3 regions of the Streptomyces sp. R41 genome follow, and region 3 is predicted to be linked to each of the others. Evidence: riboswitches for the same ligand, from Rfam matches in the RefSeq annotation. Region 3 holds a riboswitch; each other region holds the start of a gene.
What was found. Region 3 has a riboswitch for S-adenosylmethionine ahead of AB5J53_RS14435 (aminotransferase class V-fold PLP-dependent enzyme). Riboswitches for the same ligand answer to the same signal wherever they lie in the genome.
Positions count from the first base shown of each region.

Region 1: it holds a riboswitch for S-adenosylmethionine, as region 3 does, so the genes downstream of both, thrC (threonine synthase) here and AB5J53_RS14435 (aminotransferase class V-fold PLP-dependent enzyme) in region 3, are expected to answer to the same signal.
Region 2: it holds a riboswitch for S-adenosylmethionine, as region 3 does, so the genes downstream of both, AB5J53_RS39825 (putative leader peptide) here and AB5J53_RS14435 (aminotransferase class V-fold PLP-dependent enzyme) in region 3, are expected to answer to the same signal.

Region 1 covers NZ_CP163443.1:4,890,336-4,894,583, reverse strand. Annotated here, with positions in the region: gene AB5J53_RS22375 (trehalose-6-phosphate synthase) at 1-186, opposite strand, end outside; gene AB5J53_RS22370 (glucosyl-3-phosphoglycerate synthase) at 344-1,288, opposite strand; SAM riboswitch class I at 1,466-1,612, shown strand; gene thrC (threonine synthase) at 1,630-2,925, shown strand; gene AB5J53_RS22360 (MoaD/ThiS family protein) at 2,922-3,197, shown strand; gene AB5J53_RS22355 (cold-shock protein) at 3,647-3,850, shown strand.
Region 2 covers NZ_CP163443.1:8,783,132-8,787,379, reverse strand. Annotated here, with positions in the region: gene AB5J53_RS39835 (amino acid ABC transporter ATP-binding protein) at 1-765, opposite strand, end outside; gene AB5J53_RS39830 (amino acid ABC transporter permease) at 762-1,742, opposite strand; SAM riboswitch class IV at 2,076-2,184, opposite strand; SAM riboswitch class IV at 2,313-2,460, shown strand; gene AB5J53_RS39825 (putative leader peptide) at 2,497-2,562, shown strand; gene AB5J53_RS39820 (glutathione S-transferase C-terminal domain-containing protein) at 2,658-3,500, shown strand; gene AB5J53_RS39815 (DNA-3-methyladenine glycosylase) at 3,763-4,248, shown strand, end outside.
Region 3 covers NZ_CP163443.1:3,081,088-3,085,335, forward strand. Annotated here, with positions in the region: gene AB5J53_RS14425 (rhomboid family intramembrane serine protease) at 1-291, shown strand, start outside; gene AB5J53_RS14430 (Lrp/AsnC family transcriptional regulator) at 334-615, shown strand; gene AB5J53_RS14435 (aminotransferase class V-fold PLP-dependent enzyme) at 765-2,126, opposite strand; SAM riboswitch class IV at 2,317-2,433, opposite strand; gene trpD (anthranilate phosphoribosyltransferase) at 2,673-3,737, opposite strand; gene AB5J53_RS14445 (cytochrome bc complex cytochrome b subunit) at 3,878-4,248, opposite strand, start outside.

The DNA.
Region 1 (4,248 bases), 1.8 Mb from region 3:
GTCCCCGTCGCCGAGCGCCGAGCACACCCACAGGGCGCCCGCGTCCGGCCCGATCGCCGACAGGCCCGAGACCAGCCCGCCGCCACCGCGCTTGGCGTGCAGCGAGCCGTCCTCGCGCACCTCGTAGGTGACCGGGCCGCGGTTGGAGGCGACCAGGATCCGGTGGGCACCGTGCGTTGAAGCCATGACACGAAACCTAGCCCTCGGTCGAAACGCTCAAACGTTCCCGTCGGCCGTCTGCGGGGTCGTATGCGATCTGCCGGCCGGTGGGGGCTGGTCGCGCCCAGGTGGCGGAGCCGCATATGTCACAGTTCACAGCCCCGCGCCCCTGAAGGGCGCGGGGCTAGGCGGCCCTTCGTTTCACGTACTCGGTGATTTCGGACATCGGCGGGCGTTCCTCCGTGTCAACGGAGTGTGTGCGCGGCTCGAAGCCGTCCTCACCCCGCTCGAACTGTGTGAGTGACGGGCGGATCATGTGGCCGCGGGCCAGGCGCAGCTGGGCCGTGCGGTAGATCGCCGCGGCCATGCGGCCCAGCGCCTGTCCGTCCTGGTGGCGGTGCTTGCGCACGCCCACGTCGACCTGGGCCAAGGCGTCCAGGCCCACCAGGTGCAGGGCATCGACGAGCATGCCCAGCTCGACGCCGTACCCGACGGGGAACGGCAGCTGTTCGAGCAGGGAGCGGCGGGCCGCGTACTCGCCGCCGAGCGGCTGGACGAAGCCCGCGAGCTGCGGCCAGTGCATGTTCAGCAGGGGGCGGGCCATCAGCTCGGTGACGCGGCCGCCCTGGCCGGCCGCCTGGCCCAGCGGGCGGTCGTACATCGCCTTGACCAGGTCCACGCCGGGTTCGGTGAGCAGCGGGCCCACGATCCCGGAGACGAAGTCGGACGAGAACTCCTTGAGGTCCGCGTCGATGAAGCAGACGATGTCCCCGCTCGTCACGAGCAGCGACCGCCACAGGACCTCGCCCTTGCCGGGCACGGTCGGGATGCGCGGCAGGATCTCGTCGCGGTGCACGACTCTCGCCCCCGCGGCGGCTGCCACCTCGGAGGTGCGGTCCGTCGAGCCCGAGTCGACGACGACGATCTCGTCGACGAGGGGCACCTGCTGCATCAGATCGTGGCGGATGATCGCGACGATCTCGCCGACGGTCTCCTCCTCGTTGAGAGCGGGCAGTACGACACTGACCGTCGACCCTGTGGTGCGTTTGGCGGCCATGAGTTGGTGGAGCGGGCGATCGGTCACGGACCAGGAGCGTGTGCTCAGCCAGCGCTCAACTTCCTTCAGCACAGTCTGCGGCTCCTCACTGTCTGATCACCCGGTGTCTCACGGTGTGATCCATCTCGCGGTTCGGACGACTATCTCAACTGTCCTGGCCTTCGGTTACAGTCTTGAACAACGCGGATGACCATCGCATTGCGTAGATCATCGGCGCGCATGGTGATCGATAGTTCAACAACCGAATACCGCTCATCCAGAGGGGCAGAGGGATACGGCCCGTTGAAGCCCCGGCAACCCTCCAGCCGGTCTTGTCACGTTGACGTGGCGAGGCTCCCGGCTAGGGAAGGTGCCAAATCCGTCTCACGGCGAAGTGCGTCGTGAGGAAGATGAGGAGAAAGGGCCTCGCCTCCATGGCTGCGCAGACTGTTGCAAGCACCACGAACACCGTAGACGCCGTTGACCTCGGCCCCGCCGCCGCGCTTTCCTGCCGCGAGTGCGGGCACCGCGTCCCGCTCGGCCCGGTCTTCGCCTGCGAGGAGTGTTTCGGCCCGCTGGAGATCGCGTACGACTTCTCGGCCTACGACACCGAGGAACTCCGCAAGCGCATCGAAGCGGGCCCCGCGAACATCTGGCGCTACGCGCCCCTCCTGCCCGTCCCCGCGGACGTCGCCGACAAGCCGAATATCAACCCCGGCTGGACCAAGCTCGTCAAGGCCGACAACCTGGCGCGCGAGCTCGGCGTCGACGCCGGCAAGCTCTTCGTCAAGGACGACTCCGGCAACCCGACGCACTCCTTCAAGGACCGCGTGGTCGCCCAGGCCATCGAGGCCGCTCGCGCCTTCAACTTCACCACCCTCTCCTGCTCCTCCACCGGCAACCTGGCCGGCGCCGTCGGTGCTGCCGCCGCCCGCGCCGGCTTCCGCTCCTGCGTGTTCATCCCGCACGACCTGGAGCAGGGCAAGGTCGTCATGGCCGCCATCTACGGCGGCGAGCTCGTCGGCATCGAGGGCAACTACGACGACGTGAACCGCTTCTGCTCCGAGCTGATCGGCGACCCGGCCGGCGAGGGCTGGGGCTTCGTCAACGTCAACCTGCGGCCGTACTACGCGGAGGGCTCGAAGACCCTCGCGTACGAGATCTGCGAGCAGCTCGGCTGGCGGCTCCCGGACCAGCTGGTCGTCCCGATCGCCTCCGGCTCCCAGCTCACGAAGGTCGACAAGGGTCTGCAGGAGCTGATCAAGCTCGGCCTCGTCGAGGACAAGCCGTACAAGATCTTCGGCGCCCAGGCCGAGGGCTGCTCGCCGGTCTCCGTCGCCTACAAGGCCGGACACGACGTCGTACGGCCGCAGAAGCCGAACACCATCGCCAAGTCGCTCGCCATCGGCAACCCGGCCGACGGGCCGTACGTGCTCGACATCGCGCGCCGCACGGGCGGTGCGGTGGAGGATGTCAACGACGAGCAGGTCGTCGACGCGATCAAGCTCCTCGCGCGCACGGAGGGCATCTTCGCCGAGACGGCGGGCGGTGTGACCCTCGGCGTCACGAAGAAGCTGATCGAGAACGGCCTCCTCGACCCGACCCTGACCACGGTCGTCCTCAACACCGGCGACGGCCTCAAGACCCTGGACGCGGTGGCCGGCACCGGCCTGACCGCGACCATCCGCCCGAACCTGGACTCCTTCCGAGAGGCTGGCCTCGCATCATGAGCGTCAACGTCCGCATCCCCACCATCCTGCGCACCTACACCGGCGGACAGGCCGAGGTGACGGCCGAGGGCGGGACCCTCGCCGAGGTCATCGCCGACCTGGAGAAGAACCACACGGGTATCTCCGCGCGCGTTCTGGACGACCAGGGCAAGCTGCGCCGCTTCGTCAACGTGTACGTCAACGACGACGACGTGCGGTTCGAGCAGGGCCTGGAGACGGCGACGCCTGACGGCGCGGGCGTGTCGATCATCCCGGCCGTCGCCGGCGGCTGATCCATCACCCAGGGTGAGATTGTTACCGTAGGTAACGCTCATCACTAAGAGTTCATCGAATTGCCCCCTCCGTGAGAGAAACGGAGGGGGCAATTCTGCATGGTTGAGCGCGGTACAGTTGGGGAAGCTGCTTCGCCTTTCATGCCGGACGCATATGAGTATCTGCGCGACACCCGACAAGAAGTAGCCAAAGTGCCCCGCCTTTTTGAGCCGTTTATGGCATTTATGGGGCCCGACTTGCCCTGAATCTGCGCAAATTCTCCGCATATTCCCGATCGGCCGTGCCCAGAATTCTCGTCCGATTGACCTGTTGCAGACGGCAGTTGGACAGATACATTCAGCCGCGGTCGACGCGTTCCGGCGCACACCCCCAACCGTTGGGGGGTGAGGTCTGACCCGGATCCGCGAAGTGTGGATCTGTGCAAGGGCCAGTAATAGGGGAGTTAGGCATGGCTCAGGGCACCGTCAAGTGGTTCAACGCGGAGAAGGGGTACGGCTTCATCGCGGTCGACGGTGGTGCGGACGTCTTCGTGCACTACAGCGCGATTCAGATGGACGGCTACCGCACCCTTGAAGAGGGTCAGCGAGTGGAGTTCGAGATCTCGCAGGGCCAGAAGGGTCCGCAGGCGGACATGGTCAAGCTCGCCGTCTGATCCCGGCGCGAACGGCCACCGACGCACTCACGCCGAGGGGCCCGCATCCCACCAGGGGTGCGGGCCCCTCGTGCGTTCCCGAGCCCGCTCCGGTTCGCGCCCCCCCGAACCCCCCGCCGGACCCGCTCCCGTTCGCGCCCCCCGAACCACCCGCCGGGCCCGCCCCCGTTCGTGAGAGGCGCTTGCGCCCGCCCGTCGCCCGACCATCACCCCTCAACGAGCTCGCTGCGCGAGCGCACCTTGCACTCGACGGGGTCGAGTGCTAATCATTGGCGTTAGCACTCTCCCAGTGAGAGTGACAGAACTTGGATCGGGCCAGTGAGGCCCGCAAGCCGGTGGGGCAAGGAACCACAGGGCTTGCAGGCCGTCCGTCGCGGGCGCGGGCACGATCCGGAGCA
Region 2 (4,248 bases), 5.7 Mb from region 3:
CCGGGTCCGCTCGTGCCGCGGGTGGTCCAACACCTGGGCGGGCGGGCCCTGTTCGAGGACGCGGCCACCGTCGATGAAGACGATCCGGTCGGCGACCTCGCGGGCGAAGCCGATCTCGTGCGTGACGACGACGAGGGTGGTGCCGCTGGTCGCCAGGTCCTTGATGACGGCCAGGACCTCGCCGACGAGTTCGGGGTCGAGCGCCGAGGTGGGCTCGTCGAACAGGATGATCCCCGGGCGCAGGGCGAGGGCGCGGGCGATGGCCACGCGCTGCTGCTGGCCGCCGGACAGCTGGCGCGGGTAGGCGCCGGACTTCTCTCCCAGGCCCACCCGGCCGAGCAGTTCCCGTGCCAGCTCCCGGGCCTCGGGCTTGGTCAGCTTCCCGGTGGCCACGGGTGCGGCGGCCACGTTGTCGAGGACGGTGAGATGCGGGAAGAGGTTGAAGTTCTGGAAGACGAAGCCGATGCGGCTGCGCTGGGTCAGGATGGCGCGTTCGCTGAGTTCCTTCAGACGCTCGCCATGCCGTCGTACGCCGATCAACTCGCCATTGACGCTGACGTATCCGACCTCGGGCTTCTCCAGGTGGTTGATCACCCGCAACAGCGTCGACTTGCCGGAGCCGGAGGGACCGAGGATGACGGTGACCTCGCCGGGCCGCACGGTCAGGTCGACCCCGTCGAGCACCCGGTGGGCGCCGTACCACTTGTGCACGTCATGGACCTCAAGGGCGGCGGGACGCGCGTCGAGGGTCTGGGCGGTGGTCATACGGCGGCCTCCTTGCGCAGCCGGGCCCGCAGATCACTCAGGCCGGTTCGCACCTTCTGCAGCGGTGTCGGCGGCAGGGTGCGCGTCGCGCCCCGGGCGAAGTACCGCTCGACGTAGAACTGGACGACGGACACGGCACTCGTGAGGATCAGGTACCAGACGGTGGCGACCAGCAGCAGCGGCACGATGTCGCCGGGGTAGGTGCTGCCCATCGTCTGCACCGAGCCGAACAGGTCGAGCAGCGACACGTAGAACACCAGGGACGTGCCCTTGATCAGGCCGATCAGCTGGTTGACGTAGTTCGGGGTGATGGACCTGAGCGCCTGCGGGAAGACGATCCGGGTGAACTGGTACGTCTTCGGCAGGCCGAGCGCGGCAGCCGCCTCGTGCTGGCCCTGGTCGACGGAGAGGATTCCGCCGCGGACGACCTCGGACGCGTACGCCGCCTCGTTGAGACTCAGGCCGATGACGGCGACCGCCATGTCGGTGGCGAGCCGCGACTCGTCGAAGGTGACGAAGGCCGGCCCGAACGGCACACCGAGGCTCAACGTCTTGTAGAGGGCGCTGAAGTTGTAGAGGAAGATCAGGACGACGATCAGCGGTACGGAGCGGAACAGCCACGTGTACACCCAGCTCACCGCGCGCAGCACCGGGCTCCCGGAGAGCCTGGCGAGGGCGAGCAGGACCCCACCGAGCAACCCCAACACCGCACTGAGCGCGGCCACTTCGAGGGTGATGACGAGGCCGTCGAGGATGGTGGGGCGCAGGAACCAGTAGCGGAAGCGGTCCCACTGGTAGAAGGGGTTCGTGGCCAGGCCGTGGATGATCTGGGCGACCACGACCAGGACGACGGCTGTGGCGATCCAGCGGCCCGGCCTGCGCAGCGGCAGCACGCGCTGGGCTGTGAGCGGCTTCGCCGGGGATTCTGCGGGCGGTGCCTCGGCCAGGGACACGGCGGCGCCAGGGGGTTGACTCATGAGGGCTCCAGCGGGGAGGGACACCCCGGGCGCGGCGTACGCGACGGCACCGCAGCACAACGGGGACGGCTGCGGATGTCGAAGAACGGGAGGACGCCGGTACCGGGGGCTGGTTTGGCAGAGGGCACACCGCGGCGGCGGTGCGCGTCAGAGATTCAGAACGCCGTCAGCCTTGACAGCGGGCACAGCCCGAAGCGGTACACAGGGCGCTGTTGACGCGGAGCAGATCGACGCAGCGGTTCGCGCACAGCAGTACGCAGCCGCGGGGCCGCCGTGCGGCCTTCCTCGACGCTACGTCCATCGCCGTCTCCGTCACTGTTCCCGCCCGTGGGCGGCTCGCGCTTACCGAAAGTCTTCCGGTCCGGTCGTCACCTGGGGCACCCCACCGCGTCGCGAGGGTTGCCGGCCAGCGAGCCAGGGCTTTTCGCTGACGCTCATGACCGATCTGCGGCGTAAGTTAGGCACGCGCGGAATCCAATGTCAACGTGTTCCGGCCCGAATGACCACGTGGTGAGACCGGGTAGAGGCCTTCTTGACGGCTTCGTACGGCGCACTGACACTGGCGAGGACGGTCACGATTGTCAGCGCCTCATGACACGGACTTTCCCGTGCGACGAGGTTCATCGGCCCCGGCCCGCTGACAGGCAACCCTTCCACCGCGACGGGGTGCCCCGGGTGACGACCGGGTCCCGCCGGTGCGGCGGGGCAAGCGTGGTCTCGCAACTCGCGGGCCCTGGAGGCGGGACCGGTGGGAATGCCCAGGAACTACCTGACGAGACGCCTGCACATCGACTTGTTGCGGGTCTCCAGCGCGTACTAGTCCGGCCGCTCCGAGCCGGTACGCAAGCGCAGTCACTCCGTTCCGCCGCTGCCGCCCAACAGGCGGCCAGGGCTTCGTCGTTCCCATGGAGAGTCATGCCCAAGACAGTTTCGCGCGCCTCGAACACAGGCGGCTCAGGCACGTGCGCCACGAGCGCAGCCACGTCCAACGCATACGCCGCAGACGCAGGCACCTCGGGCGAGTGCGCCTCGACCTCGCGCATTCCGGGCCCAGTTGCGTCCCCTGCGAGTAGTCGCCCCGCCGGACCGTCCAAGTCCCCTCGGCCGCACGGCATCCGCAGCCGTATCGGTGTCGGTGCCGCCGGTGGCTTCTACCCGGCGCCGCACCGCTATCAGCTGTACCTGTCCGAGGGCTGTCCGCGCTCGCTGCGCCTTTCGATCACCCTCGATCTGCTCGGCCTCAAGGATTCCGTCGCCACCACGATCCTGACGCTCCCCGCCGAGACACCCGAAGCCTTCGCCTCGCTCCGCAGTGCCTACGAGGCCACCTGGCACCACTACGAGGGACCGCTGACCGCGCCCGCACTGTGCGACCGCTGGAGCGGACGTATCGTCAGCAATCACACCCCCGACATCCTTCGCGACCTCGCGGGCCTGCTGACCTGCCACGACGGAGCATGCGTCCCCGTGCTGCACCCGCCGGCCCTCGCCGCCGACATCGACGCCTTGCGCGAACTCCTCGACCGCGACGCCACCTCGGCCGCACGGCCGGAAGCCCTGTCGGCGACGCTGGATCTGTTGGACCGTCAACTGTCCATTCACACCTATGTATTGGGCGACGAACTGACAGCCGCGGACGTGGACCTCTGGGTGGCGCTCACGCACCTCGACACGGCAGACCCCCTCTCCCGGCACAGCCACCTTCGCGCCTACGTGCGCCGCCTCGACGAGCATCCCGCCTTCCACGGCGCCCAGTAGGCGACGGTCGGGCAGTCCCGGAGCGGGAGAGACTCTCCGGCTTGGTCGGCGGCGGATGCCGCCATCGGTCATCCGACCGATGGCGGCGAGCGGCTGGATGTCACCCAACCCGGGATCGGGCGACCGCTCGGCGTCGCTCGCGAAAATACTTGACGGAATCTGTCAGGTATTGAGCCCAAGGTGGTGTGCACAGACAGTGCACCGGCGCCCGGCGCCTCTTGGTCCGTCCGCGCGTGCCGGTGTCCCGAGCGGGAGGTCGGTCATGGCACAGCACGCGGTCGAATTCGAGGTGGCCGGTCCGTGGTCGCTGGACGCGAGCCGGGAGTTCTGGGAGGAGTTCGCGCCGCTGGCGCCGGCCTCGGCGGCGGATTCCCTGCTGGGGAGCGACGGGGCGCTGCGCACGGTCTTCCACGCCGACGCCGACTGGCGGCGCGTCGCCGCGGAGATCACCCAGGACGGCACCACGGCCCGGGTCGTGGTGGCCGGCGACGGCGATCTGGACGCCGCCGCCGAGCAGGTGCGCCGCTTCCTGTCCCTGGACGTCGACGCCCGGGGCTGGCCTGCGGTCGCCGAGCGCGACCCCGTGATCGCCGAGGTCCAGACCCGGTGGCCGGGCCTGCGCCCGTGCGGCTTCCACTCGCCGTACGAGGCGGCCACCTGGGCGGTGCTGACCCAGCGCACAGGGATGACCTCGGCCCGGCGCATGCGCGACGACCTCATCGGCCGCTACGGCACAGGCAGCGCGTTC
Region 3 (4,248 bases):
TTCCTGTACCTGTTCCCCAAGGCCCGGGTGACCAGTCTCTTCCCGTTCCTCTTCTTCCTGCCGCTGCGCTTTCCCGCCTGGGTGGTGCTGCCGTTCTGGGTGACCCTGCAGTGGCTCGCGGCCGGCCGCGACACATCGGGCCCCGGGGTCGCCTATCTGGCCCACCTGGTGGGCTTCTCACTGGGGTTCGTCTTCGCGTGGGTCCGATTCGGCCGTACGACTGCTGTGTCTTCCCGGGGGCCAACCCCCGGACCCCCGGCAGAACAACCTGGCCAACTGGACCGCGAGTAGGGTGAGAGCCTCAGCAGCGGCACCCGAGGGAGAGAACCAACCGTGATCACCGCGATCGTCCTCATCAAGACCAGCGTGGACCGGATCCCCGAGATCGCCGAGTCGATCGCCGCGCTGGACAGTGTCAGCGAGGTCTTCTCCGTCACCGGTACGTACGACTTGATCGCCATGGTCCGGGTGAAGGAGCACGAAGACCTGGCGGACGTCATCCCCGGCCGCATCAGCAAGATCCCGGGCGTCGAGGCCACGGACACGCACGTGGCCTTCCGCACGTACTCCCAGCACGACCTGGAAGCGGCGTTCGCCATCGGCCTCGACGGCTAGTTCTTCGCCCCCGCCGCCCCAAACCCCGTTCGCGCAGTTCCCCGCGCCCCTAAAAGGGGCGCGGGGAACTGCGCAATCTTTTAGCGGGGGTCTGGGGGCGGCAGCCCCCAGGTACGGGACGGGCAGGGGCGGAGGGGGCGAAAAAACCCTCAGACGGCCGGGACGCAGCGGCCGTCCTCCGTGCGGTACTGCCACCGCGCACCGTCCCGGACCAGTTCCTTCACGGCGCGCACGAAGCGCTCCACGTGCTCGTCGGGCGTCCCCGCCCCGAAGCTCACCCGGATGGCGTTGAGGGACTTCTCGCCCGGCGCGGCCTCGGGCGCACCGCACTCGCCCTGGGCCTGCGGATCGCTGCCGAGGAGCGTGCGCACCAGCGGGTGGGCGCAGAAGAGCCCGTCGCGGACACCGATGCCGTACTCGGCGGAGAGCGCGGCGGCGAAGTGCGAGCTGTTCCACCCCTCGACGACGAAGGAGATGACCCCGACGCGCGGGGCGTCGTCGCCGAAGAGGGAGAGGACACGCACCTCGGGCACCTCCGCGAGCCCCGCGCGGACCGTGTCGATCAGGTGCCGCTCCCGGGCGACCAGCGTGTCGAACCCGGCCTCGCTCAGCGCCTTGCAGGCCGAGGCGATCGAGTAGGCACCGATGACGTTCGGGGACCCGGCCTCATGACGGGCGGCCGTCTCGTGCCACTCCACGTCCACTCCCCCGTCCTCCCGCCGCGACACCTTGCGGCTGGCCCCGCCACCCGCGAGGTACGGCTCGGCCTCGCGCAGCCAGTCGGAGCGGCCGGCGAGGACGCCGGACCCGAAGGGCGCGTACAGCTTGTGACCGGAGAAGGCGACCCAGTCGACGTCCAGGTCACGGACGGACACCGGGTGGTGCGGGGCCAGCTGCGCGGCGTCGAGGACGATACGGGCGCCGTGTGCATGGGCGGCGGCGGCGAGCTCACGCACCGGCCACAGCTCGCCGGTGACGTTGGACGCGCCGGTGACGCAGACGAGGGCCGGGCCGTAGGGGTCGCGATCGGCTAGCGCGCGCTCCAGGGTCGCGACCGCCTCGTCGGGCGTGCGCGGGGCGTTCAGGTACGTCACCCGGGCGTCCCGCCAGGGCAGCAGCGAGGCGTGGTGCTCGGTCTCGAAGACGAAGACCTGGCAGTCAGCCGGAAGCGTGGCGGCGAGCAGGTTGAGCGAGTCGGTGGTGGAGCGGGTGAAGACGACCTGGTCGCCGTCCCGGCAGTCGAGGAACTCGGCGACGGCCTTGCGGGCGTTCTCGAAAAGGTCGGTGGACAGCTGCGAGAGGTAGCCGGCGCCGCGGTGGACGCTGCCGTAGTACGGGGCGTACGCGGCCACGTCGTCCCACACCCGCTGCAGGGCCGGGGCGCTGGCGGCGTAGTCGAGGGCGGCGTAGGTGACCTCGCCACCGGTGACGAGCGGGACGGTGACATCCCTGCCCAGAACGGGCAGCGGGGCACAAACGGTCTGGTCGGCGACAGTGGTGGAGACAGACATGGCGAGCTCCTGTGAGAGGCGCGGGGAATCACCACGCGAGCGGGTACACGGGGGTACGGCTCAGCGCGGGAAAGGGTGAAAAGGGGTATGCGGAGGCGGGGCTCTACGCCCTATCGCATTCGCTTGCTCACAGAAGGCTCCCTCGAACGACCAGGACCCCTGGGCTGTGTCCACTCAAAAGAGGGCGAGGGGTCCGCGCTTGCCGTAGACCTCGCTGCCTACGGCCTGGTCTTCACCCGGGGCACCCCGCCACGGACGGAGGGTTGCCGGACAGTCGGCCGGGGCCTCATGACTGTCGCTCATGACCTGGTACAGCATCCTGCCACACGATCTTCGGCTCGCAACCCCCGTGTCCGGATACCGGGACGCCGGGCGGCCTCTTGGGGGTTTCTTCGCCCCCTCCGCCCCTGCCCTCCCCCACTCTCGGCTTCGCTCGAGCGGGGGGACCCCCATCGTTCCCGGGGGCTGCGCCCCCAGACCCCCGCTAAAAGATTGCGCAGTTCCCCGCGCCCCTTAAAGGGCGCGGGGAACCGGCGGTCACGCCCGCTACGCGTTGCTGGCCGCCACCCACCGGTCGAGGGTCTTCTTCGCGGCCCCCGAGTCGATGGCGTGCGCCGCCTTCTCCATGCCGGCGCGGAGCTGGTCCGCGAGCGGCCCCTCGCCCGGCGACAGGGCCACGAGCGCCGCCGCCGCGTTGAGCAGCACCGCGTCCCGTACGGGCCCGGTCTCGCCGTTCAGGAGGCGACGGGCGACGTCCGCGTTGTACGACGCGTCGGCGCCGCGCAGGGCCTCCACCGGGACGAGCTCGATGCCGACGTCGCGCGGGTCGAAGCGCTCCTCGGTCACCTTGCCGTCGCGGACGACCCAGACCCTGGAGGTCGACGTGGTGGTCAGTTCGTCGAGGCCGTCGTCGCCGCGGAAGACCAGCGAGGAGTTGCCGCGCTCGGCGAAGACACCCGCCACGATGGGCGCCATGCGCGGATCCGCGACACCCACCGCCTGCGCCCTCACCCGCGCGGGGTTCGTCAGCGGACCGAGGACATTGAACGTCGTCCGGATCCCCAACTGCCCGCGCGCCGCCGCCACATGACGCAGCGCCGGATGGAACTTCACCGCGAAGCAGAAGGTGATCCCGGCCTCCTCGGCCACCTCGACGACCCGCTTCAGGGACAGCTCGAGGTTGACGCCGAGCTTCTCCAGGACGTCCGAGGAGCCGGACGCCGAGGACGCCGCCCGGTTGCCGTGCTTGACGACCTTGGCGCCGGTCCCGGCGACCACGATCGCCGACATGGTGGAGATGTTGACGGTCTTGGCACCGTCGCCGCCCGTACCGACGATGTCGACGGTCGGCCCCGGCACCTCGATCACATTCGCGTGCTCGTACATCGTCCGGACGAGCCCGGTGATCTCCTCGACGGTCTCGCCCTTGGCCCGCAGCGCCACCACGAACCCGGCGATCTGCGCGTCGGTCGCCTCGCCGCGCAGGATGCGGTCCATCGCCCAGGCGGTGTCGTCCGCGCTCTGGTCACGTCCGTCGAGGAGGCCGTTCAGTACCACGGGCCAGGAACGGCCCGCCGCGATGTCGCCTCCAGCGGGGTTCACAGCGCTCATAAGCCGCTCCTGGGTCCGTCCCGGAAAGGGACTCCTGTAGATGGGACCACCCTATCCAGCCGGAGGGACGGCAAAGAGCCCCCGTCCAGGCAATGGACGGGGGCTCTTGCCGTGGCGATCAGTACAGATCGGTCAGCAGATCAGTGGTGGCCGTGGCCGCTCGTGATCTCCTTGTACTCCTCGACCGTGGGCTTGGGGATCTGGTTGTTGTCCCCGTAGTAGCCCTTGCTGAGCTTGGCGCGCAGCCTCTGCGTGCCCTTGACCTTGCGCTCGACACCGTTCTCGTCGACCGTCGGGCCGATCTCGGCCGGCTTGTACTGCTCGTGCGCGGTGAGGGTGTGCAGCGCGTCCTGGCTGAGCGGCTCGTGCACCTCGATGAACTCACCGTGCGGCAGGCGCTTGATGATGCCCGACTCGCGGCCGTGCAGCACCTTGTCCCGGTCGCGGCGCTGGAGGCCGAGGCAGATCCGCTTGGTGGCGATGAAGACGAGCACCGGCACGACGAAGAACG